2 linked regions of the Xanthocytophaga agilis genome follow. The protein of the gene in region 2 interacts with the protein of the main gene of each other region in a pairwise test. Links are inferred from orthologs where the notes say so. Each region holds a gene or a part of one and is shown on either strand. Other genes may lie near its edges. The genes, in order: QNI22_RS37595 and ung.

Region 1 (11,955 bases), on a different replicon or contig from region 2:
AAGCTTTTGAAGTGTCCTCAAATATTGCATTTGTCAAGCTGGTTCATCAGAATTTTGGGAATAAGCCGGATCGTTTTATTCACTATCTTGAATCTTTCGGACTTACCAGACCCTTAGGTTTTCAGATGATGGGAGAGGCTGTACCATTAATCAGAACCCCTAAAAATCCTACCTGGAGTGGTTTGTCTCTTCCTTGGATGGCTGTCGGATATGAAAACGAGATGTCACCTCTTCAGATTCTTACCTTCTATAATGCTGTTGCTAATCATGGAAAACTGATCCAGCCTATTATTGTGAGGCAAATACGTACAGCGGATGAAACTCTTGAAGCCTATCAGGGGCGTGTGATGAACGAAAAAATTTGTTCGGATGCAACCCTTGAAAAAGTTACCCGAATGCTGGAAGGCGTTGTGGAGCGTGGAACAGCTAAAAACATTGCAGGTAGTGCCTATAAAATTGCAGGAAAAACCGGGACAACCCAGAAGCTCCGTAATGGACGTTATACAAAAAGTTATTATACGTCGTTTGCCGGATTTTTCCCTGCTCATCGTCCAAAATATAGTTGTATTGTAGTTATTGATGGACCTCAGGGATTTGAACAGTATGGGTCGGATGTAGCTGCTCCGGTATTTAAAGAAGTAGCAGATAAGATTTATGCATTAGATGTAGAAATGCATAAAATGATGCCCGAGCGAGGTAAAGTTTCTGGATTTCCGGTTGTGAGAGCTGGCAATCTCGATGATATGCAGTATCTGTGCAATGAAATCGGTATTTCCAATCATGCCGATGGAAATCTGCAGGAATGGGCAGTCGCTGTGGCAGGAAGTAAAAGTATTACTTGGGCTAACCGGCAGGGTAAACCTGGTAAGGTTCCCGATGTAACAGGTATGACATTGCGGGATGCTTTGTATATTCTTGAAAACCGTGGTCTGAGGGTACGGTATTCTGGAAAAGGGAGAGTAGTTAACCAGTCCCAATCTCCAGGAAGTCTGGCATTAAAGAATAGTACTATCACCATTCAGTTAGAAGAGCCTATGTAATTCTGCTAAGGGAAAGAGTTTTTGTGTACATTGCCTGCACTTGATAGAATATGTTCTGGTGCAGGCATCTTTTTTATGTACTTTCATCCAAATTAACTGGTTTCATCTATGAAACAGATTCTAGCTCTGTTAGAGAAGTTAGGACTTTCATTGCAAGCATTTAAAACGGCGCTAGCGGCTGCCTTATCATGGATTGTAGCTGCTCAACTATTACATGCACAGTATCCATATTTTGCTCCCTTGGCTGCTATACTGACAGTACAGGTAACAGTGGCTGACTCCTGGGAAAAAGCTACACAACGTATCATAGGTTTAATAGGAGGTGTGTTGGTCAGTATGCTGATTGGACACTGGTTTCCTATGGGAACAATTTCCATTTTTCTTGTGATTCTGTTGGGAATGGCTCTGGCAAAAGTATTCCGTATGAATAGTCAGATTATTTCACAGGTGGCAGTAAGTTCATTTATTGTATTAGCATTTGGCGGTACACAAGGATATGTGCTTAACAGAGTTGTTGAGACATTTTTAGGCTCTGCTATTGCCATTGCTGTTAATGCCTTGATAGTTCCTCAGAAAATTATTCCAACTATACAAACCCATATTTTGACTTTAAGCAGTGTATCGGCTCAGGCTTTAGGTGAATTAACACTATTATTAGAGAGTGAAGAGAACAATCAGAAGGCTAGAGAAACCATTGCAGTGTTGGTAGAGAAAACAGAGGCTGCTATTCTTGCTGCACGTACAGCTGAAAAGGCATTACGCTATACTCCGTTTCTTTCCCATGTCAAAAAGAGATTAACAGAATTAGACCAGAATGTTCGTTATCTGGAACATATAACAGTACAGATTCGGGGAGTAAGGCGAGCTATTTTTGATTTATATACTGAAATGGCCTGGAAGCCTGACAGTAGGGCTACTGAAAGTCTAAAATCTGCCATTGCGATCACTGCTCAATGTATTGCCTTGTATGGAGAAGCCGTAGTGTCTGGCTCAGAAGCTTCCTATACAAAGTTAGCTGACAGCATCGAAGAGGCGAAGCAGATTCAACTACAATGTCTGGCCGAGATTCATGCAATCACATCACTACCAGTATTGCGTGATATGGGAAGCATACTGACAGATTTAAAACGTATTTTAAAAGAAGTTACATTACCCGAGAGATGAAATAAATCTGGTTCAGAATTTTTGTTCCATCACCAAGGCTGCCGCCACTACTGCCAACATAGGTGCCACTAATGCTCCTAAAAATGGGATCGCTAAAAAAAGAGAGAATATCAGTCCAATCCCTATTGCTATACTTTTGTTTCGCTGGATAAGCAGACGGCTATCCCTACCTGACATACGCAAAAATTCATTGCGGTAATCCATCATGGAAAAACCTACAAAATAACTTTCTATAAGAAGAATAGCGATACCTATAAAAAAGTCGACTACAGGAATAAAAAGAAGGAAATAAAGCGGAATAGTGATGAACCATTCGGTTAGCAAATTACGAATAGAAAGCCTGATACCTCGCCATACATCCTGTATAAATTGCTTCCGATCAAAAGGATGAGTTACTCCTGTTAGTATTTCCTGCGTTTTTTCTGCCATTAATGCAATCGCAGGAGATGATAAAATGAGTACAATATATCGGAATAACTTAAAGTATAGAATGAAAACAAGAGCCCTGACTAGCCAGGATACCACTCCCCGTGCCAGATTTCCCAATGGCCCTGAAAGAGTATCTGCATGGATCCAATGAGCAAGAGGATCACTTAACAGATTTGTGTTCAGAATGATAACAGTAAGTAACGCTCCATAGATAAGAAGATAGATAATAGCTGGGATCAATACAAGCTTCCATAAACGATGGCGATTGATAAATGAAAATGTCTGGGCATAAGCATATATCGCCGCCAGCATCTTGCGTAGAAATGCTTTCATGGAGTAAATACTTCTCTGATGGTTGTGGTTTCTGATCGAATATAGACTAAAATAAAAAAGGTGAAAACAAACTTGTTTCCACCTTCATTAAGAATGTTCTTTTGAGAAGAAAAACCTTATTTTGCAGCTTTCGCTTCAAATTCAGCCTTAATTGCTTCAACATCAATATTTTTGATGATTGGCTTTTTGCTCAATTGATTGATACGTGACTGACGGTTATTAGCAACCGCACGATTGCGCTTTTCTTTTCTTTTTAATCTGGTAACTCCCATGTTCGCTACAATTAATATTTTATAAAACGATGTAAACTTTCCTGAAGTTAGTCTTTCTGTCCAAATAGAAAACAGAAATGAGGCGCAAATGTACGGTATTTCAATACTAACTACAAACTTGTTTTCAAGAAAATTTTATGAAAAAAATAAAATATCTAAATAGATATGCTGTACATTGATATTCTTCTTTATGATGAGACAAAAATACTCTTTGTTAAGAACTAACAGGGATATATGGTCGTTTCCTAAAAATCTGTTTCATTTGTGTATAATATAAACCTGAAGACCTAATTAAAATACTATGACTGATATAAAGAACACCCAGCTTGAAACAACCCAAAATCCTTTATTAGAAAGCTTTCAAACTCCCCACGAAACTTTTCCATTTGACAGGATTAAGAACGAACATTATTTACCTGCTTTAAAAGAGGCTATTGAAGCAGGTAAAAAAGAGATTGATGCTATTGTAAATAATCCGGAAGCACCCACATTCGAAAACACAATTGCTGCATTGGACCAAAGTGGATCATTAGTGGATCGGGTATCTGCTATATTATTCAATCTGAACTCTGCTGAAACAAGTCCGGAACTACAAAAAATTGTAAAGGATGCGTCGCCGTTACTATCTGAGTATGGAAACGATATACGATTGAATGCTGTTTTATTTGATCGGATAAAAACCGTTTATGATCAACGCAATGAACTGAATTTATCTGTTGAAGGAAAAACCCTGCTGGATAAAACCTACAAAGGCTTTGCACGTAATGGGGCCAACCTGAATGAAGATGATAAAGCTCGTTTACGGGAGATAGATGTAAAGATCTCTGAGCTGTCGCTTACCTTTGGAGAGCATGTGTTGAATGAGACGAATGCATTTCTGCTGGAAGTGGATAATGAAGAAGATCTGGCTGGCTTACCTGAATTTGTAAGAGAGGCAGCTAAGATGGCAGCTAAGGAAAAAGGTAAGAGTGGATGGGCTTTCACATTACAGGCACCAAGCTATATGCCATTTATGGCTTATGGTGAAAACAGGGAATTACGCAGAAAGTTAGCAATGGCTTATAACTCACGGGCTTTTCTAGGAAATGAAAATGATAATCGGGAGATCGTTAAAAATATAGTTGCATTGCGTCATAAACGTGCCCAACTGTTGGGATATGAATCTCATGCGCATTTCGTATTAGAAGAACGAATGGCAGGAGCACCTAAAAAGGTAATTCATTTTTTAGATGAACTTCTGGAATATGCAAAACCTGTTGCTGAGCAGCAAATGCAGGAGCTAACGCAATATGCCAAAACACAGGGATTTGCTGAAGAGAGATTGCAACGTTGGGATTATGCATTTTACTCAGAGAAACTTAAAAAAGAGAAATATGCCATTGATGATGAAATCTTAAAACCTTATTTCAAGCTGGAGAATGTAATTGATGGTGTATTTAAGGTAGCGAATAAGCTTTTTGGATTGAACTTTAAAGAGAATAAACAAATTCCAGTCTATCATCCTGAAGTTACAGCTTATGATGTAACAGATGATAATGGAAACTTTGTATCCGTTTTTTATGCGGATTACTTTCCACGCGAAGGTAAACGAAATGGAGCCTGGATGACAAGCTATCGTGATCAACGTATACTGAACGGAAAAGACATTCGCCCACATGTGTCCATTGTATGTAACTTTACCAAGCCAACAGAAACCAAGCCTTCTCTGTTGACATTTGGAGAGGTAACTACACTTTTCCATGAATTTGGGCATGCATTGCATGGCATGTTGTCTAAGTGTGCATATGGCTCTACTTCTGGTACCAATGTCTATTGGGATTTTGTTGAACTGCCTTCTCAGATTATGGAGAACTGGTGTTATGAAAAAGAGGCTCTAGATTTGTTTGCACGTCATTATGAGACCAATGAGCCAATTCCACAGGAATTGATTGAAAAGATTATTGCCAGTGCTAACTTTATGGAGGGGTATGGTACTCTTCGTCAACTTAGCTTTGGTATGCTGGATATGGCTTATCATGGAAATGCGCAACCTATTTCAGATGTAGCTGAGTTTGAACGCCAGGCCATTCTTCAAACCAGTCTTTTTCCTGAAACTGAAGGGATTAATACCAGCGTTGCCTTCTCACATATCTTTGCAGGGGGGTACTCAGCTGGATACTATAGCTATAAGTGGGCGGAAGTGCTGGATGCTGATGCATTTGAGTACTTTAAAGAAAAAGGCATTTTTAATCGTCAGGTTGCAGATGCATTTCGGGAAAATATTCTTTCGAAAGGAGGAAGTGAGGCTCCAATGGATTTGTATAAACGCTTCAGAGGACAAGAACCTTCTCCAAAGGCATTGTTGAAACGGAGTGGACTATTGGTTAATTAGAAGCCTATTATTGAAATGGGCATACGTCTATTTTTGTATGCCTAACATACAAAAATGTAAAAACCTCTTACATATAAGAGGTGCAAATGAGGAAATAGTGTAAATTGCTGCCCTGAATTCAAGAAATGAATCTCGATACAAACATAATCTCATGAAAAATTTAAGAGCCCCTTTTCTTTTTGCTTTATTAATGACTACTCTAAGCAGCTGTAAAGTACCGTCTTCTTTCAGTTATGCTTTTTTTGGGACTGCTGTTTTGTTAGTAATCTCAATAGTAATTGCTAGTAATATCACTAAAAAAGGAGAGGGACATCACTAGGATATCCCTCATCAGAAATAAAAAGTCCTCTTTGTTGATAAGAGGACTTATATCAAAAACAGATATTAATATTTGTCTGTACGTGCAAAATAGAAGTTGCCTTCAATTTCTGCATTTTCATCAGAGTCAGAACCATGTACCGCGTTTGCTTCCAGTGATTTTGCAAATAACTTGCGGATAGTACCTTCTTCTGCCTGTGCAGGATTTGTTGCACCAATCAGTTTACGAAAATCAGCTACCGCATTCTCTTTCTCTAAAATAGCGGCCACAATAGCTCCGGAAGACATATAGGCACAAAGATCTTTATAGAAAGGTCTTTCTTTGTGAACTTCATAAAACTGGCCAGCTCTTTCACTTGTCAGATGAGTCAGTTTTAAAGCTACAATCCGGAACCCGGCGGCTTCAATCATCTTTAAAATACTGCCCGTATGTCCGTCTTTCACAGCATCGGGTTTAATCATCGTAAATGTGCGGTTTCCTGCCATAAAGATTAATTAATTAGGAAATGAAAAGTTAAGATTTTATAGCTTATACCGATTTTATCTGACTGGTGTAAGCGTTTTGCGGCGCGAAATTAACCGAAAGGGGTACGTAAGCCAAATTTACAGGTGTTTTTTTATGTACTAACTTGTGTTTTGTCATTACTGCGAATATGAGGTATATACGATTTGGAGTAGATTGAGTAAATAATACTATTAACCCAGATGAAAGCATGATTGAGATAAATGTGATAAAAATCATGTTTGGTTTAGACCATTTTTATCCTGATTTTTGTAGGCTTTTTTCAAAATAAATTATGTGTTTTCTTCACTTTTTTCTTGTGTGACATGCAAAATTTTGAGGCTTTTAAGGAACTCCTCGGTTCTCCAAAAAAAATTGCGATCATTACCCATCCCAAACCTGATGCAGATGCGTTGGGATCTTCATTAGGGCTTGCAGGATATCTTAAAAAGAAAAGTCATACTGTTCAGGTTATTACACCTACCGATTATCCGAAATTTTTACAATGGATGGATGGCAATGAAGGTGTGATCAATTTTGAAGCAGAAGGGAATGCTGCTATTGCTCAGCAAATCTTTCATGATGCAGATATGATTTTTTGTTTAGACTTTCCTTCATTAAACCGAATTGGAGAGATTGGAGAGATTGTAAGAAATTCCTCCGCCAAAAAAGTGCTGATAGATCATCATTTGGAGCCAGAGCTTTTTGCAGATTATACACTAAGTAAAACCAGTGCTGCTGCAACCTGTCAATTGATTTATGAGCTTATCACAGATCTAGGCGATGCCGACAAGATAGACTTGTCTATTGCAGAATGCTTGTATGCAGGTATAATGACAGATACAGGTTCCTTCCGGCATTCAAATACTACGAAGGATGTGCACCTGGTATGTGCTGCTCTGATAGATAAGGGTGTAGCGATATCAAAAGTAAATCGACTGATTTACGATACCAATACAGAGGAGCGTATGCGGTTTTTGGGTTTTGCTCTGAAGGATAAATTGATTGTACTACCTGAATATCGAATTGCTTATTTTGCTATTAGTGCTGATGAATTGGATAAATATCACTCGCAGACAGGTGATACGGAAGGACTGGTAAACTATGGTTTGTCTATTGAAAATATTGTATTCTCTGCACTTTTTACTGAACGTGAAGGGATGATTCGTATTTCATTCCGCTCAGTAGGGAATTTCTCTGTAAATGAATTTTCCCGTAAGTATTTCAATGGGGGAGGGCATAAAAATGCTGCAGGTGGAAGATCTCTTGTGTCATTAAAAGAGACGATACAAAAGTTTCTGGATGTGGTCCCTCAATATAAACAGGAATTGTTTGTTTCCGATAAATAGTCGTAAGGCAAGGTACTGATGACCAGAGCTAAAATGATTTTTGTGAATAGTTCTTATTTGTAATGCAACCAAATTATGATTTAGAGTGTCTACTTTGCAACCAACCTTCTTACTTTAGTTTATGCAAAAGATTAGTTACCTTTTTTTAGCCGCAATTTTGCTTTTACAAGCTTGTTCATTGAATGGTGATAACACATATGAGAATAATGTGAAGAGCAATGAACAAATTATTCAACAGTATATCACTAATAAAAACTTACAGGTCCAAGCATCAAGTTCTGGTCTTCGTTATAAAGTTACTAATTATAATTCTGGTGCAAAAGCTCCCGCTACAGGTAGTCAGATTGTAATGGCATACGTTGGAAAACTGACTAATGGAACTGTTTTCGATACTGCAAGGTATAAGCCTGATGAGTTTCTGAGATTTCCTTATCGTGGTAATTATGTGATTCCTGGTATCGAGGAAGTAGCAGGTTACATGAAGACGGGAGATAGTGCTATTGCTATTATACCATTCTACCTGGGATTTGGGTCAAATGCTGCCTATAATGGAGTTGTACCTTCCTATTCTGTATTAGTTTTTGATTTGAAGCTTATTGCTGTACAAACAGAGGATGAAGCATTACAGGATTATATATCCCGTAAAAAGTTTCCTGAAGATAGTGTAGTTAAGACTCAAACAGGCTTGTATGCTTATTTTAAGAAAAAGAACCCTTCCGGCACTGCAGTTAATGGTAAATCACAGGCAACGCTAACATACAAGGGAACGTTCTTAGATGGTCAGATTTTTGACCAAACTCCAGCAGGACAAAATTCCAGTTTCTATCTAACCAATTCAGGTCTGATTGCAGGTTTTACAGAGGCATTAAAGCTGATGAAAACAGGGGAAACTGCTGTTTTTATGATGCCTTCTTCTTTAGGGTATAAAGAATCTGGAACAACAGGTATACCTCCTTATTCACCTTTAGTATTTGAAGTAACAGTAGTATCTGCTCAATAGTACTATACTATCTGCAATAGAAAAAAGGCTCATACACGTATGAGCCTTTTTTTGTAAATATGACCTATCTCAAATTGTATGAAAAGCAATTGAATGTTTTGGAATAAAGTTTTAAGTCTGCGCATAGTTCATGTCAACCTATTTTTTAACAAGGGCAAGACAATATTATTAGTCAACAGACATTTTGCATAGTATTCACAGCATTTTTTATTTTGATTACAGCTCACTACAAACTATTTTTTGATGGGAATTCACGACAAGCAATATCTTGCCTGTCGTGAATTAAACGTAAGTTCTTCTGTGTAGTGAATATCGTATGCATTATTCGGATAGGTAAGTTTCTCTTCAAAGTTCGAGATGACTCAATTACACTAAAGAAAAAGCCCATACATGATACAATACATGTATGGGCTTTTTCTTTAGTGTAAACCTTATTCGTTTATAAGAGCTGTCTGAGTTTGGTTTTCTTCAGGCGAAACCAGATATTCATGGTTCAGGTGTTCTTGAGGGATCCATTCTTTCCAGTCTTGTACCAACTTTTTACTTCCTCCTGGATAGCTCATATCTATTGCCTGAACAGATGCTTGTGTATCACGGGAATTTTTAGCCAGATGACTAAGCAAACCTTTGATGCAGTCCTGCCCTTGTTGATTTGACATCATAAAGTATGCTACAGACCATCCTAAGGTGCGGGGTTCATCTGTTTCAGAAACATTGTCATTAAAGTTCCACTCTTTGTTTGTCATGGAAATAGATGAGAGCAGATCTGGCATACGATGATTGCTTAACCAATTCTTAATACGTGTATCTTTAATAACCTGAGGGTGGATTATAACTTCTTCTCCTTCAATCTCCATGAACTCAAAATATTCAGCCAGGCCTTCATTCAGCCAATTTGGACAGTTTTTTACTTTATCTGTTAATAGAAGGTGACTGGTTTCGTGAAAGATATTTTTGTAAAAGGCATCTTCATCTTTTTCCATGCTTACCAGGATTTCATTTACTCCTGATAAATACACTCCTATCCATGTTTTGGGAATATGAGGGTAGTTAGCATCTATAAATGCACGATAGGTATCTGCATCTCTGAAAATACGTATACGTACAACCAGGTTACTGCTAAAATCATAGCCAAGGTGTTGTGCATAAAAGTCGTATTGAAACTGAATCCCTCTGTAGATTTTGCTTTGTGTCAATGGATCTAACTGACATTCATGAGTCAACAACTCAACTGTTGGGCTGTTGGGCTTTTTGGACTTAATCTGAATTTTTTCAAAAGGAAGAGAGGGATGAGAATATACACCAGATGGTGCAGCACCTAGTGATAATACAATACAGATAATCCCTAAAACATGATTACAAAACTTTGTCACAATCATAGCTACGCTCATAATTTTCAATACCTAACAGACACCTAATAGTCTGCTGTAATTTCACATTACATAATTACCAGCTATTTTGCTTAATTGCACTTCAGTTTTTAAATGAATAATACATTGGTTAGTAAACCTTTAACAAATGACAAAGCCTGGATATGTCTATGGGCTATAGATACATCCAGGCTTTATTATTTTGTGGTTAACTTGTTGATTACTAATGGTTTTTATGCGCCTTCAGCTACTACCTCTCTAATTTCAGGGAGCATACGTTTAAGTAAATTTTCTATCCCGGATTTTAACGTAAGAGTAGAAGATGGGCATCCGCTACAAGAACCTTGCAACAAAAGCTTTACAATTCCATCATCATATGAGTGAAAAGTGATAGCCCCGCCATCAGATTCGACTGCCGGACGTACATATTCATCCAGTAAATGTTTGATTTTTTTCACGATCTCAGGATCATCATCATTAAATATAATATGGCTGGTTTTTGCTTTTTCGCTTTCAAGTACAGGCTTGTTGGCTTCTAAGTATTCTTTTAAAAATTGCTTCATATCTGGAATTACGCTATTCCATTCTGTCTCTTCATCCTTGGTGATAGTGATAAAATTACTCATAAAAAATACTCTTCTAACAAACGGAAAGTTGAAAAGCTCAGTCGCTAATGGAGACTCTGCAGCAGATTTAGCATCCGGAAAGTCAAAACTAACGCCTTCAGGCACAAGCATAAAATTAACTACAAATTTCAGAGAATTGGGATTAGGGTTTGCCTCTGTGTAAATATTTACATATCTGGAAAGCATGACACTCAAGATTAGAATGATAGATTGATATTCTTTTTCAACATTCACACTAGGAGAATGGTTGCAATGATGCTGCCTTTTTCAGAAAAAGGCAGATAATAAAAAAGCCGATAACGGTTTCGCTATCGGCTTTTTTATCTATATAACTGAATTACTCAGCTGCTACGGCAACTACTTCAGCAGGCTCAACAGAAACGAAAGAACGTCCTTTAAAGCCTTTTCTGAATGTAACGCGACCGTCTACTAGTGCAAATAATGTATGGTCTTTGCCGATACCTACATTCACATCAGGGTGGTGTTGAGTTCCACGCTGACGAACAATGATGTTACCAGCTTTTACTACCTGGCCGCCAAATTTTTTCACACCCAGGCGTTTGCTATGCGATTCGCGACCGTTTTTGGAACTACCGGCCCCTTTCTTGTGTGCCATTTCTTTGTATAATTAAGAATTTAAAATCAGAAAAAGATTATAAGGAAATACCATTGATCATGATCTTGGTATATTGCTGACGGTGACCGTTTTTCTTACGATATCCTTTACGGCGTTTCTTTTTGAAAATAATCACTTTTTCTCCTTTTACATGTTCCAGAATTTTAGCTGAAACAGAGGCTCCTGATACTGTCGGTACTCCTACTGACACATCTCCGCCGTTATCGACAAGCAATACCTTGTCAAATGTCAAGTCAGCGCCGGCTTCTCCATCTAGTCTGTTAACATAGACGAACCGATCTTTTTCAACTTTGATTTGCTGACCTGCGATTTCTACAATTGCGTACATGATTTATAAAATAGAATAAAGTTTTAAAAATTGGGACGCAAATATAAGTGATTCAATGAAAAATGCAAAGAGAATTCTGAACTTTATATAATGAAAGCTAAACAGTATACAATTTAACTATGATTATATTGACAATCTTATAAAAGGATAAGTAAAATGAAGCCTAATAGATAATTTATTTGCCTATCGTCTACTACATGTTCTTATTAAATTATC
Region 2 (11,968 bases):
AAATATTTTCTTTCTGTTTACCAGCAGATAAATATCTAACCCCAAAAGACATATCCCTACTATAGCTCCCATCCAGATTGAAATAATTAAATCTGTTCTATGCTCTTTATTATACTCATCCAGCAATAGGTAAATGTAATTCTGGTCATTAAGACCATACACACTAATGTATCTGGGAGAATTCTTTTTGCCTTCAAGATCTGTTAATTTTTCTTTTTTTATAATGTTTTGATAGTCTTCCGTCAATATTTTCAGAAATAACGTATCCCCGGTTTTTACAGTGGATGCATAGTCATGAATAGCCATTGCAGAGAAGGCACTTCCTCCAATCTCAAATAGAAAATCAGGATATTCTTCCAGTTCAATTTCTATCGTAGAAGGACTCCTTCCATGTGTTTTTATTTCTGCTTTATTCAGTAAAGTACTGGAAATGGTAGTTAACTCCCTATCTGATAGTTTTGTAGTTGAATCCTTATATGAACGCCATGACCAATACATACAAAGTATTGTCGTAGTAAACATAAAGAATAGACAAAAAAACTCTACATATTTGAGTCTACCATGAAGATATTTTACTTCTGCTTTCTGATCTCTTACCTTCTGTTCAATCAGAACCTCTTTAATAATTGCATAATGCTTTGGATATAGCATAGAAGATATGCAGTACTCAGTTTCATTTGAATAGATGGTAAGTTCTTGCCATTTAAAATATTTATCTTCCTTATCTATCGCTATATAGCTGGTTATCTCTCGTAGGTAAACTACTTTTTTAGTATAGCCTAGCAGTGACTTGGTTTGTAACTTATCCTCTTCTAAGATAAGTATATCAAATTTGAGGACATAGTTAATAAGTAAAATGCTTACAAGGCCAAAGAAACATCCAGCTATAAGATCCGGATAGCTGAGTGAGTCATAAGACATTGCACTTTTTATCAAAATCACAGCAAATGATAAAAATAGAGCGAGAGGAAGAAGACAAATTAGAATTGTACCAAGGTCTGGTTTTGACTTTATCACTTCTTTATTGTCCATAGTTTTGTAACCTAATCACATTGTTGCTTATCTTCTTTTTTCCTGATTACATGTTGTAATATAGAATGTAGTTAACAAAGCGTATTCAAGTATAAATATTTATGGATTTGGGTAGAGCAAGGTGACCCAATTGTTGAAGAAATTAAGAATAAATCTTTTAAACGACCTTATTTGGATGGATATCTCAAAACAAAGTATTGATTTACGTTAAGGAAAACTATACATTCAGGAGATTCTAACTGTGACAATACTATTTTTCACTATCTATTTTTTACGAATCTCACACTCTGAATTTTATGGCCGACTCTACCCAAAAACCCACTCCGGACCAGACACTGGATGTACGTCCGGATACACTGGACTTTCGTGACAAAATGTACGAAGCCAATTTATACGAAGTTCCTACGAAAATTAGTCTCGATGAATATAAACAATGGAATATACCGATACTGGATCAGGGGAAAGAAGGAGCTTGCACAGGTTTCGGGCTGGCTACGGTAGCCAACTATCTTCTTCGTCGAAGAAAAATTGTTCCAGATCCTAAGTCAGTAAGCCCACGCATGCTCTACGAAATGGCCAAACGATATGATGAATGGCCAGGAGAACAGTATGCAGGTTCCAGTGCAAGAGGAGCCATGAAAGGCTGGTACAAACATGGTGTATGCAGTGATGAATGCTGGCCTTACAAAAAAGAAGAAACCGAGTTCCGGCTTACAGACGAACGCACATCTGATGCATTACGCAGACCACTGGGAGCCTATTATCGCGTAAATCACAAAGATCTGGTAGCTATGCATGCAGCCATGGCAGAGGTAGGGATTCTGTATGCAACTGCGAAGGTACATTCCGGCTGGCGTGAAGTTGATACAACCACTGGAATTATTCCCTATGAAGATGTATTTCCGGTTGGAGGCCATGCCTTTGCTATTGTAGCTTATGATGAAAAAGGATTCTGGATTCAGAACTCATGGGGAGAAGACTGGGGACAGAAAGGTTTTGGACTTATCACCTATGATGACTGGATGGAAAATGGTACAGATGTCTGGGTAGCACGATTAGGTGCACCTGTTATTCTGAAAAAAGCTTTATCTACAGCCATCAGTCATTCAGCTGCTGCTGGTAAGTCAGAAGCTTACTCCTATGCCGATCTCCGTCCACACATTATCAGTCTGGGAAACAATGGTCTGTTAAATCCAGGAGGAAACTTTGGTACGTCTGAAGCTGAGGTAAAGGCAATTTTCGAAGATGATTTTCCACGGGTGACTGCAAAGTGGGCAAAAAAACGATTGTTACTCTATGCACATGGCGGACTGGTAAGTGAAAGTGGAGCTGTTCAGCGCCTTGCCGATTATAGACCCAGCTTACTGGAAAAAGAAATTTATCCGGTTTCTTTTATCTGGCACACAGATATATGGAGTACCATTACCAATATTCTCAAAGATGCATTGCAACAACGCAAACCAGAAGGCTGGCTGGATAGTGCCAAAGATTTTATGCTGGATCGTCTGGATGACGCTCTTGAACCTCTCGCACGAACGTTAACAGGAAAAGCCCAATGGAAAGAAATGAAAGAGAATGCCCTGTTAGCTACTACACAAACCAAAGGAGGAGCATATCTTGCATTAGAGCATATCAAGCACCTGGCTGATAAATACGAAGAGGACTTTGAAATTCATCTTGTGGGTCATAGTGCAGGTAGTATCTTTCATGCCCCAATTATACGCCTTCTCACAAGCAAAGGAAAGATTAATTCCGGCCCTATGAGAGGGCAAACTGGCTACGGGTTAAAAATAGCCTCCTGTACACTCTGGGCTCCCGCCTGTACCATAGATGTTTTCAAAGAGAACTATCTACCTGCTATAAAAAACAAAACAGTAAACAGGTTTGCACTCTTTACCCTAACAGACCAGGTAGAACAGGATGATCATTGTGCAAATATTTACCATAAGTCTTTGCTTTACCTTGTCTCCAATGCACTGGAAGATAAAATGCATATACCGTGGTTCCTAAAAGATAAGGAAAGTGGTACGCCCTTGCTGGGTATGGAAAAATGGATTCAGCAAGATCCTGAATTGCTTAAACTTTTTTCTCAAAAAGGAGCAGACTGGATACTATCTCCTAATACTGCACCAGACGGTTCGCCTGATCACTCTACAGCCAGAGCACATGGAGCCTTTGACGATGATCTGCCAACAGTGAATGCGACACTGGCTCGGATATTGGGGCAAAGGGAGTTACACGGCGAGAAATTGATTATTAACCGATCAGCCTCTTCCTTACAGGAAAAACGTATCAAGCTGTTTCAGCAATCCTGATCAGAATTCTGATTACATTTTCTTATGAATCAATGCTGACAATAAAGTTGTAAGATAAAATACGAACCAAGATTCTGATTGTGTTAGATAAATATCAGAATCCTGATTAGATTTTATTTATATCAGAGCTCTGATATTTTTTTACTACATCAGAACTCTGATAGATTATCAAAACCCTTCTCGTTCCTATTAGATTTTATTTTCGTTAACTCATTATTGATTAGCCAAGCATATAGTTATAGGCAAAGAGTATAGAGCAGCTACATTTGTACCATTGCATTGAGCAGGTATCCAGTTGGGCATTTTTGCCATTTCCTGCAACACATCTTTATCCATGATCGAATACTCTTGAGTCGTTTTATTGACAATCCTCAAACATTCTATTTTACCTGTCTCTGTAACAATAAATGATAGATAGACTTTAGACTGTGAGCCATCATTTTCTTTACTAGTTCGTACATTTTTCTGCATAAAGCTTAACATTTCACCGACACCACCCGGAAATTCAGGAAACTTATCAGGTAATGTACACACATAGATTTGACAAGTCTCATCCAAAGTCATTATACATTTTCTATCCTGCTGGACTTTGAAAGTTTGTGCATATCCTACAGTTCCTATAATTACAGTCACCGATAGAACTACTAAACAAGTAAAAAACATCTTCATAGTCCTATATATACATAAATTAAATGAGAGGTAAGAAGGATTCTTATCTCTCATTTAATTTATCACTTAATAATTTTCATCTCAACCCGGCGATTGCGCTGACGTCCTTCAGGCGTGGCATTACTGACTAAAGGCTTACGGGAACCAAAACCCTCTGTAATGATCTGATCAGCTTTTACACCTTTACGAGTCAGGTATTTTTTCACAGCGTCAGCACGAGCCTTGCTCAGTTTGAGGTTAGTGGCTGCATTTCCTACATTGTCTGTATGACCAGATACCAGCATCCGGTAAGTAGACTTACTGATCAGCAGATCGGCCAGTTCATCCAGACTTTGGTAAGAAGCTACCTTGATAACAGATTTGCCTGTTTCAAATTCCAGATTATCGAATGCTTCATTCAATACAGCCTGCTCTTCCTGTGTTAACTTAATTTCTACCCGTGTTGGATCAGCAGGCTTTGCTTCTACCGGACAACCTGCATTCTGAGGAGACCCATAGGTATCCGGACAACGATCATCTTTGTCCGGTACAGTATCTCCATCCCGATCCGGACAGCCATTGAAACGAGGCGTTCCAGCCTGATCCGGACAAGCGTCATCCGGATTGGCAATATTGTCTCCATCAGTGTCGGCACATCCGTTAAACTTACTTTGCCCTTTTTCATTTGGACAACGGTCATCTTTGTCAGGAATACCATCCTCATCCGTATCCGGACACCCTTTCAAAGCTGCAGGCCCTTTCAATAACGGGCATTCATCCTCTCTATCTATTACACCATCAGAATCAGAATCCGGACAACCTCCATTTTTTTCCAAACCAGCCTCATCCGGGCAACGATCCTGAGAATCCATGATCCTGTCGCCATCCCGATCCGGACAACCACCCATTTCCTTACTACCGGGCTCTGTAGGACATTTATCCACTTTATCTTCAATGCCATCCCCATCTGTATCAGGACATCCTTTAAATTCCCATACACCCGGAAAATTCGGACAGATATCCAGCTTATCAGAAACACCATCATTGTCCTTGTCTTTCTTCTTATGATGCAAACCTGCAATGATAATCCCTGCATACACATCCATTCCGTACGGGCGTCCCAGATTGACCAATCCAGGTAAATTGTCTGATCCAATAAAAAAGAATGAACCTACCCGCATCATGGCTCCTAGTGTAACCTGTTGGTAGTCATTTATCAACGCCAGTGGCAATGCAAACTCAAAATGTTTTGTTTCAAAACGTGGGGTAACGGCAAACTGAGAATTGTATCGCATTCCTATCGCCTTTCGGGTACGCAGTGACTGAATCCAGGCAGCATTTACATATAACTTGTCTTTTATCTTATAATCAAAGTTCAGATGCAAAGCTGTAGGTAACTTGGTCCGGAATCCGTTTTTCTGGTCACCATTGCCCACGGCAAGTCCTCGGTTCAATACGGGGTAAAAATTATCCAGTGTAGAATTTTCCAGCTCCTGTTGTGATAAATCTACATCTGTCCGTCTAATAGTATAGGATGCAGATGCAGTAGAATCATTGTAATTGGTATTGTATCGAAGCCCTCCAATATCGAGAAGAGAAATACCTATACGATATTTGTATTTATTTTGTAATCCATCCAGTTCATCCTTCCCATCCATCTTATAGCGATACTTCTCTACATCTGGTCTATACTCATAGGTAAATCCAATATCTGCACCTAAGCCTTTTCCATTTTTTGTCTTCCATAAGGCTGCATCTACAAATTCATCTACAGGAGGGTAACCTTCCGCCTGGCTATAGTGATAACCAATATCTGCATTGATGACATGTAGCACCGGTTCATTATTTACAGTAGAGAACTGCGACTGAAGTGTATTGGAATACAGACTGGATGAATAAATTCCCTGAAGATATTTAAGTGTAATACCACCTTTCAGGTAATGTTTTCCTTCCGACCATATTTCACGGGCATATGTCAGACCCGTTTCCCGAAACATATTGGTATTAATCCGTAACAAGCTCCCATTGCTTAGTAAGCTTAACAGAGTCAGATTGTTATTTTTAAAATCTTCTGCTACAAAGGAGGTTAGATTGGTAGCCTCAAAACTTCCCCGCATTCTGTTAGTCACTGCAATGCTATGCCTGGGGCTTAGCTTAATCATCAAAGAAGGCAGGTATACATTAGCTCGGATGTTAAACATCTTTGTATGATTATTATTGGCATCTGTATAATACTCTGGCTGTAGATTATAGGGTTCTTTAAACCGTTCAATACCTAGCTTCAGCAATGAATAGGGCGAATCGTATCTGTAATAGTTATTGGTTATACTTCCCTGCACTGTAACCAGATTGAGATGAAAACCGTAACGGGAATCTGCAATAGATGAAGGATTCAGATAGAGGCCATTTACACCTGCATAATTACTATTGGAGATTCCAAGTAGCTGTTGTGCCCACGAACAGTTGACTGTGATACAAAAAATAAAAATGAGGAACGGTACTTTTTTTAACATATTGGTATGCAACAAGTAATCTGTAGGTTGAAAAATATTTTATTCCGAAGACTCTATGAATGAACTAGTAAGGTAATGATTAGTTCTATTTTATATTGTAACGTAAGCACAAAGAAATTGTCAGGTATACTATTTTGTATACTTTTGATCATTATCCGGTATATCTGCAGTCAAAGGCTGTTTTATTTCCAGCATACTTTCTGAATGAAGGTATACAAGAAACCATTTACATAACCAGGTATGAAGTATTTATTCTATATACTCCTTATTCCCTTTTATTTATTTTCGGTCTGTTCTACAGCTCAGACTAAGCTGAGTGTCAAAGAAACCGGCGAAATCAGTTATCAGGCCAAGAATGCAATCAGCGAACTAGAGCAATTGCTCAACTTTGTAACTTTTTCTGACAATGCCCCTAACGAATTGGCAGATGTAATTGAGAAAAGTTATACTCCCAACGCCCGCAACCAGATCTTCTATGATAAAACAGTTGTCATAGAAGATGATACCGATCCCGACTTCCATCTGAATAAGACTAAAGATCTACCTGTAGATAAATACATTCATACCCTCGATATCTACTATAGCAAGAGTATTGATCCTTCCATTATTTTTTCTAATATCCGGGTTTCTGATGTAAAAAAGAAAGATTATTATTATGTGAAACTCGTATTTGACTGTGAATTCAAAGGCCAGAACACAAAAAAAAGTTCTCCCTACAAACTTCAGACACGCCAGGCAACCATCCGGGCTGAGAAAAATGGCAACCGGTGGAAAGCCTTTATTTATGGCATTACGTTTTACGATCCCAAGAAACCATTTGATACAAAAGAGAATAATGTCATTGTGACCAGTGGTGAAGATCAACCCATTGTGTTGGGCAATAAAGAAGCTTCTGATAACCAGATTGCAGTCAAAGAAGCTGTAGACAAAGTAGCACTGGCACGTGCAGAAGAAGAAAAAAAGGCAAAAGAAGCAGCCTATAATGACGCTATACGTATTGCCAATACAGCAATGGAGAACAATGATTATCAGACTGCCTTAGATGCCTATCACAAAGCCATTGAATACAATAGTTTTGCACCTCTGCCTCGTCTTCAGATTCAGAAAATTGAACGGGATTTCAAGAATCGATTAGAGACTCTTATCCAAACAGCAGAACTCTATCAAAAAAGTCGCAGTTACGACGATGCGTTAACTTATTATAGAAAAGCACTTGAAGCTCAGCCTGAAGCATCAGCCCGTATTCAACCACAAATCAGTTTGCTTACCAACCGTATCAGTGAAATTGTACCGATACGTACCAAAATAGAGACGGGCCATATTGCAGAAGCCATCAACGATTGTGATGAACTTATCCGTCAGAAAAACAAACAGAAAATAATTAAAGACTATCCGGATTTGTATCTGTTGCGCGCACAATGTTATGTTCGGTCTTCCCAACGTAATGCATACACCAAAGCACTGGATGACTTTTCAGAAGCCATCCAGCTAGACCCTCTGTATCTGGATGCATACCTGACTCGTGCAACTTACTATGAAAACCGCAAAGAGTTAGACAAGGCTGTTATAGATTATGATTATATTACCACCCGAATCTTTCCTAATGAAGCCAAGTATTATCTAAAGAAAGCACGTCTCAAAGAACAACTAGGCTTAACCAAACAAGCAGTAGCAGATTACGACAAGGCTATTCAGCTTGCACCAAACAATCCGTTGTATCATTTGCAAAAAGGTTTGCTTGAATATCGGAATCATGATCTTGAGGCGGCCCGACGCAGCTATACACAAGCCTTGAATCTCAATGTAACCTATACAGAAGCCTACTATCAACGAGGTATTGCATTTGCAGATCAGCAAAAAATTGACGAAGCAGCAGCAGATTTCCGGAAAGCACAAAAACTGGGAGGTGCAGATAGTCTCACAGTACGTTTTCTACGAGCAAAAAGTAATGAATACCATAATATAGGTGCGACAGCCCTTCGTAACCGCGATACCAAAAAATCAGATAATATGTTTACACTGGCATTAGCATTAGATCCTAACAATAACAGTGTCTGGATTTCCCGTGGTGATTCCTATTATGAAAAAAAGGACTATAAAAAGGCACTGGAATATTACAATACAGCCACTCTCGCCAATAGCCGTAACAGTGAAGGGTACTATAAAAAAGGACTTGCTCTGATGCAATTAAAACAAAATAAAGAAGCTCTTGCAAACTTTAATACTGCCCTGCAATATAACAACACCTATCTGGATGTTTACAAAAGCATAGGAGATGTCCTTTTAGCCATGAATCAGATTACTCAGGCTACTGCTAATTATCAGCGGTTGATAGAGGTGCTTTTACCTGTTTATCAGAATCAGCAGAAAAAAATGCAGGTAGATGCTTCTCTCAAACAAAATCTGGCAGAATTGTATGCAGAGGTGGCTAAATGCCAGAATCAGTTACAGGCCTATGCAAATGCTGTACAAAGTGCAGATCAGTCCCTTACCTACGATCCATTATATGCAGAAGCCTATTATCAGCGAGGTATTGCCTATCAGGCCTTAAAACAATATACGAATGCCGCAGAAGCATTAAGTAGAGCAGTGCGACAAAAACCCAATTATTTGCCGTACCAATATACCTATGGTATGTCGGCATTAAAGGCAGAGAAATACAATGATGCCATTGTAGCATTTACCCAGGTTCTGGCACTGGATAATGAACAAACCATTAAAGACACACGCTACCTGCGGGGCGTTAGCTTTTATCATCAGAACAAAATAGAAGAGGCATTACAGGATTTTATTCTTTACGCTGTAAAAAATCCCAATGAGGTTAATCCTAAGTTTTACACCTACTATGGTTTAGCACATTTACATAAAAAACAAACCAATGCAGCTGCCAAACATCTACAGAAAGCCTATAGTCTGAATAAAATTGATGGATTTGTATTATTGGGAATGGCTTGTCTGGCATCTGAACAAAATAAACCACAGGAAGCAATCCAGTGGTTGAAAAAGGCATTCCAGAGCCGTAAATTAGAGTATTCTGCGTTGCGAAAAGAAGAAGATCTGCTCCGGTCAGTTCGTTCAGGATCGACCTATTCTGAATATGTCAAACTAAAAAAAATGTATTTTCCGAATAGTTAGTAAGACAAAAGCATTCCACTCCGATAACTAATTATGGAGTAGAATGCTTTTCCAATTTATAGTTTATACCCATTGGCACCACAACTGGTAGTTCCACCAAAGTCATACTCAAAGTTAATCTCAATGATACTTCCATCTGTAAGTGTACCTGATCCGGAAACTGTGGCAGAAGAAGTTTGCCCCTTTAAACGAACACTTTGAGAGGATATAGTCAAAATGTTACCAGATACAGTAGCAATAATTTCATCTCCGAATGGCTCAACATTTGATAACAATATTTCACTATTGGATGACCCTTCTGTAATTCTCAGAGTATAGGAATCCTGAGAACTCCCACATTTCTGCTGGATAGTGTAACTACCAATAAATGCTTTTCTGGAATTCAGAACTTCCTCATCCAGTAGATTACAGCTATACATAAATAGCAATCCTACCATCAGAAGACGATAGCGGTGGTTTCGAATAAAAGATCTTACAAGGGTTAAATTTTTGTTTTCCATGTATAGTGTATACTATTAAATTGAGTGTTGTTTTGGCCTCACAAATTTAGTCAGACCAAAAACAATGCCATTTTACCAATCTATCTCCTTCTTACCATGCTCTTTTAAATAGGCATTGGCCTGACTGAAGTGTTTACAGCCAAAAAAGCCCTTATCAGCAGCAAACGGCGATGGGTGAGCAGCCTTTAACACCAAGTGTTTGGATGCATCTATAATAGCTCCTTTCTTCTGTGCATAAGCCCCCCATAAAAGAAATACAAGATTTTCTTTCTGGTCTGACAGAGCTTTTATAGCAGCATCTGTAAATTCTTCCCACCCTTTTTTCTGATGTGATCCCGCTGTATTAGCTCGTACAGTCAATGTGGCGTTTAGCAATAATACACCTTGCTCTGCCCAACGTGTTAGATTACCCGATTTAGGAATGGGTTTTCCCAGATCGTCTCTTATTTCTTTGTATATATTATGTAAAGATGGAGGCGTTGTAACACCATCATTTACAGAAAAGGAAAGTCCATGAGCCTGTCCAGCTCCATGATAAGGATCTTGTCCTAATAACACTACCTCTACTTTGTCAAATGGAGTGGCTTCAAATGCATAAAATATTTTATTTCCAGCAGGATAAATAGTGTGGTTGGCATATTCATCCTTTACAAAGTTAGTCAGCTTTGTAAAATAAGGTTTTGTAAATTCTGCTTCTAAATGGCTTTTCCAGGAAGGTTCAAGCTTAACGTCCATAGGTCAAAATAGTTAAAAATAAAAGTTAAAGTAACGTATCTTAATAAACACCCGAAAATAGTATCTTTTTTGTTGTGAGAAACTATAGCGAAGAGTTTTTAGGATGGAGATTTACGAAAATAAAAAACAAATGTGTATATTTAACCGTTTTTGAAGTAAATACGAAACAATAGAAATATGGTTACTGAAATTACGGAAGGTGTAAAAGTTACGGTAGCAACCGAATACCAACCTGAATATTCAAGCCCGGCTCAGGAGCATTATGTGTTTACCTACAAAATCAGTATTGAAAATTGTAGCGAATACACAGTACAATTGCTTCGCCGTCACTGGCATATTCATGATTCCAACGGATCTATCCGCGAGGTAGAAGGAGAAGGAGTAATTGGTCTGCAACCAGTATTAGAGCCAGGAGAGACTCATGAATATGTATCTGGTTGTAATCTAAAAACCAATATTGGTAAAATGAAAGGAACGTATCTGATGGAACGAATTGTAGATGGCAAACAATTCCGGGTTCGTATTCCAGAATTTACGATGGTAGTTCCCTATCGTCTTAACTAGGTATAAATGCTAAAATTTAATTTCTTTGCACCTTATATTCTTTAGCATTTAATATATTCTCTGTTTTGATTTTTTTACGATATCTGCAATTCTGGTTACGTTCCGGGAATGCGCATGCCATTCATTCTCCATTCGTCTTTCAGCTTTACAATCAGGTTATACGCAATACCAAACCCTATTACTGTTTTGAAACGCTGGAAGACTCCAGAATGGATCTTTTAACTTCTCAGGAAAGTATCACAATCAGGGATTTTGGAGCAGGATCAAGAGTAAATGCCTCTAAGCAGCGTAAAATCAGAGATTTAGCCCGTCATTCAGAGAAATCTCCCAGTCTGGCACAACTTCTATTCAGACTAGTAAACTACTTTCAACCTTCTACCATTTTTGATCTGGGTACTTGTTTAGGTACTACCACACTTTATCTGGCTCACGGATGTAAACATGCGCAACTATATACATTTGAAGGAGATCCGGGACTGGCAGCTTTATCCCGGCAACGGTTCGAAAAACTCAATTGCTCTCACAT

Evidence for each region.
Region 1: the proteins of ung (region 2) and QNI22_RS37595 interact in binary tests that used the Escherichia coli proteins (3 or more experiments, as listed by UniProt). The link is inferred for Xanthocytophaga agilis from one-to-one orthologs.

Annotation. Positions count from the first base shown.
Region 1 is NZ_JASJOU010000023.1:17,590-29,544, reverse strand. Bases 4,704-7,611 are described here. They hold QNI22_RS37595 (nucleoside-diphosphate kinase), read right to left. Parts: upstream 6,414-7,611; coding sequence 5,994-6,413; downstream 4,704-5,993. Other genes in these bases: QNI22_RS37590 (DHH family phosphoesterase), read left to right, coding at 6,756-7,611; QNI22_RS37600 (M3 family metallopeptidase), read left to right, coding at 4,704-5,609. Outside these bases: QNI22_RS37620 (penicillin-binding protein), read left to right, coding at 1-1,040; QNI22_RS37615 (FUSC family protein), read left to right, coding at 1,149-2,204; QNI22_RS37610 (EI24 domain-containing protein), read right to left, coding at 2,217-2,966; QNI22_RS37605 (hypothetical protein), read right to left, coding at 3,083-3,238; more of QNI22_RS37600, read left to right, coding at 3,540-4,703; more of QNI22_RS37590, read left to right, coding at 7,612-7,778; QNI22_RS37585 (FKBP-type peptidyl-prolyl cis-trans isomerase), read left to right, coding at 7,900-8,778; QNI22_RS37580 (DUF1570 domain-containing protein), read right to left, coding at 9,210-10,169; QNI22_RS37575 (NifU family protein), read right to left, coding at 10,382-10,960; rpmA (50S ribosomal protein L27), read right to left, coding at 11,112-11,390; rplU (50S ribosomal protein L21), read right to left, coding at 11,428-11,739. UniProt on the Escherichia coli protein: Major role in the synthesis of nucleoside triphosphates other than ATP. The ATP gamma phosphate is transferred to the NDP beta phosphate via a ping-pong mechanism, using a phosphorylated active-site intermediate.
Region 2 is NZ_JASJOU010000004.1:35,163-47,130, reverse strand. Bases 9,048-11,968 are described here. They hold ung (uracil-DNA glycosylase), read right to left. Parts: upstream 10,879-11,968; coding sequence 10,216-10,878; downstream 9,048-10,215. Other genes in these bases: QNI22_RS13320 (O-methyltransferase), read left to right, coding at 11,508-11,968; apaG (Co2+/Mg2+ efflux protein ApaG), read left to right, coding at 11,056-11,442; QNI22_RS13335 (hypothetical protein), read right to left, coding at 9,700-10,143; QNI22_RS13340 (tetratricopeptide repeat protein), read left to right, coding at 9,048-9,643. In the rest of the region: QNI22_RS13360 (hypothetical protein), read right to left, coding at 1-1,032; QNI22_RS13355 (C1 family peptidase), read left to right, coding at 1,329-3,347; QNI22_RS13350 (energy transducer TonB), read right to left, coding at 3,561-3,881; QNI22_RS13345 (DUF5723 family protein), read right to left, coding at 4,079-6,508; more of QNI22_RS13340, read left to right, coding at 6,749-9,047. UniProt on the Escherichia coli protein: Excises uracil residues from the DNA which can arise as a result of misincorporation of dUMP residues by DNA polymerase or due to deamination of cytosine.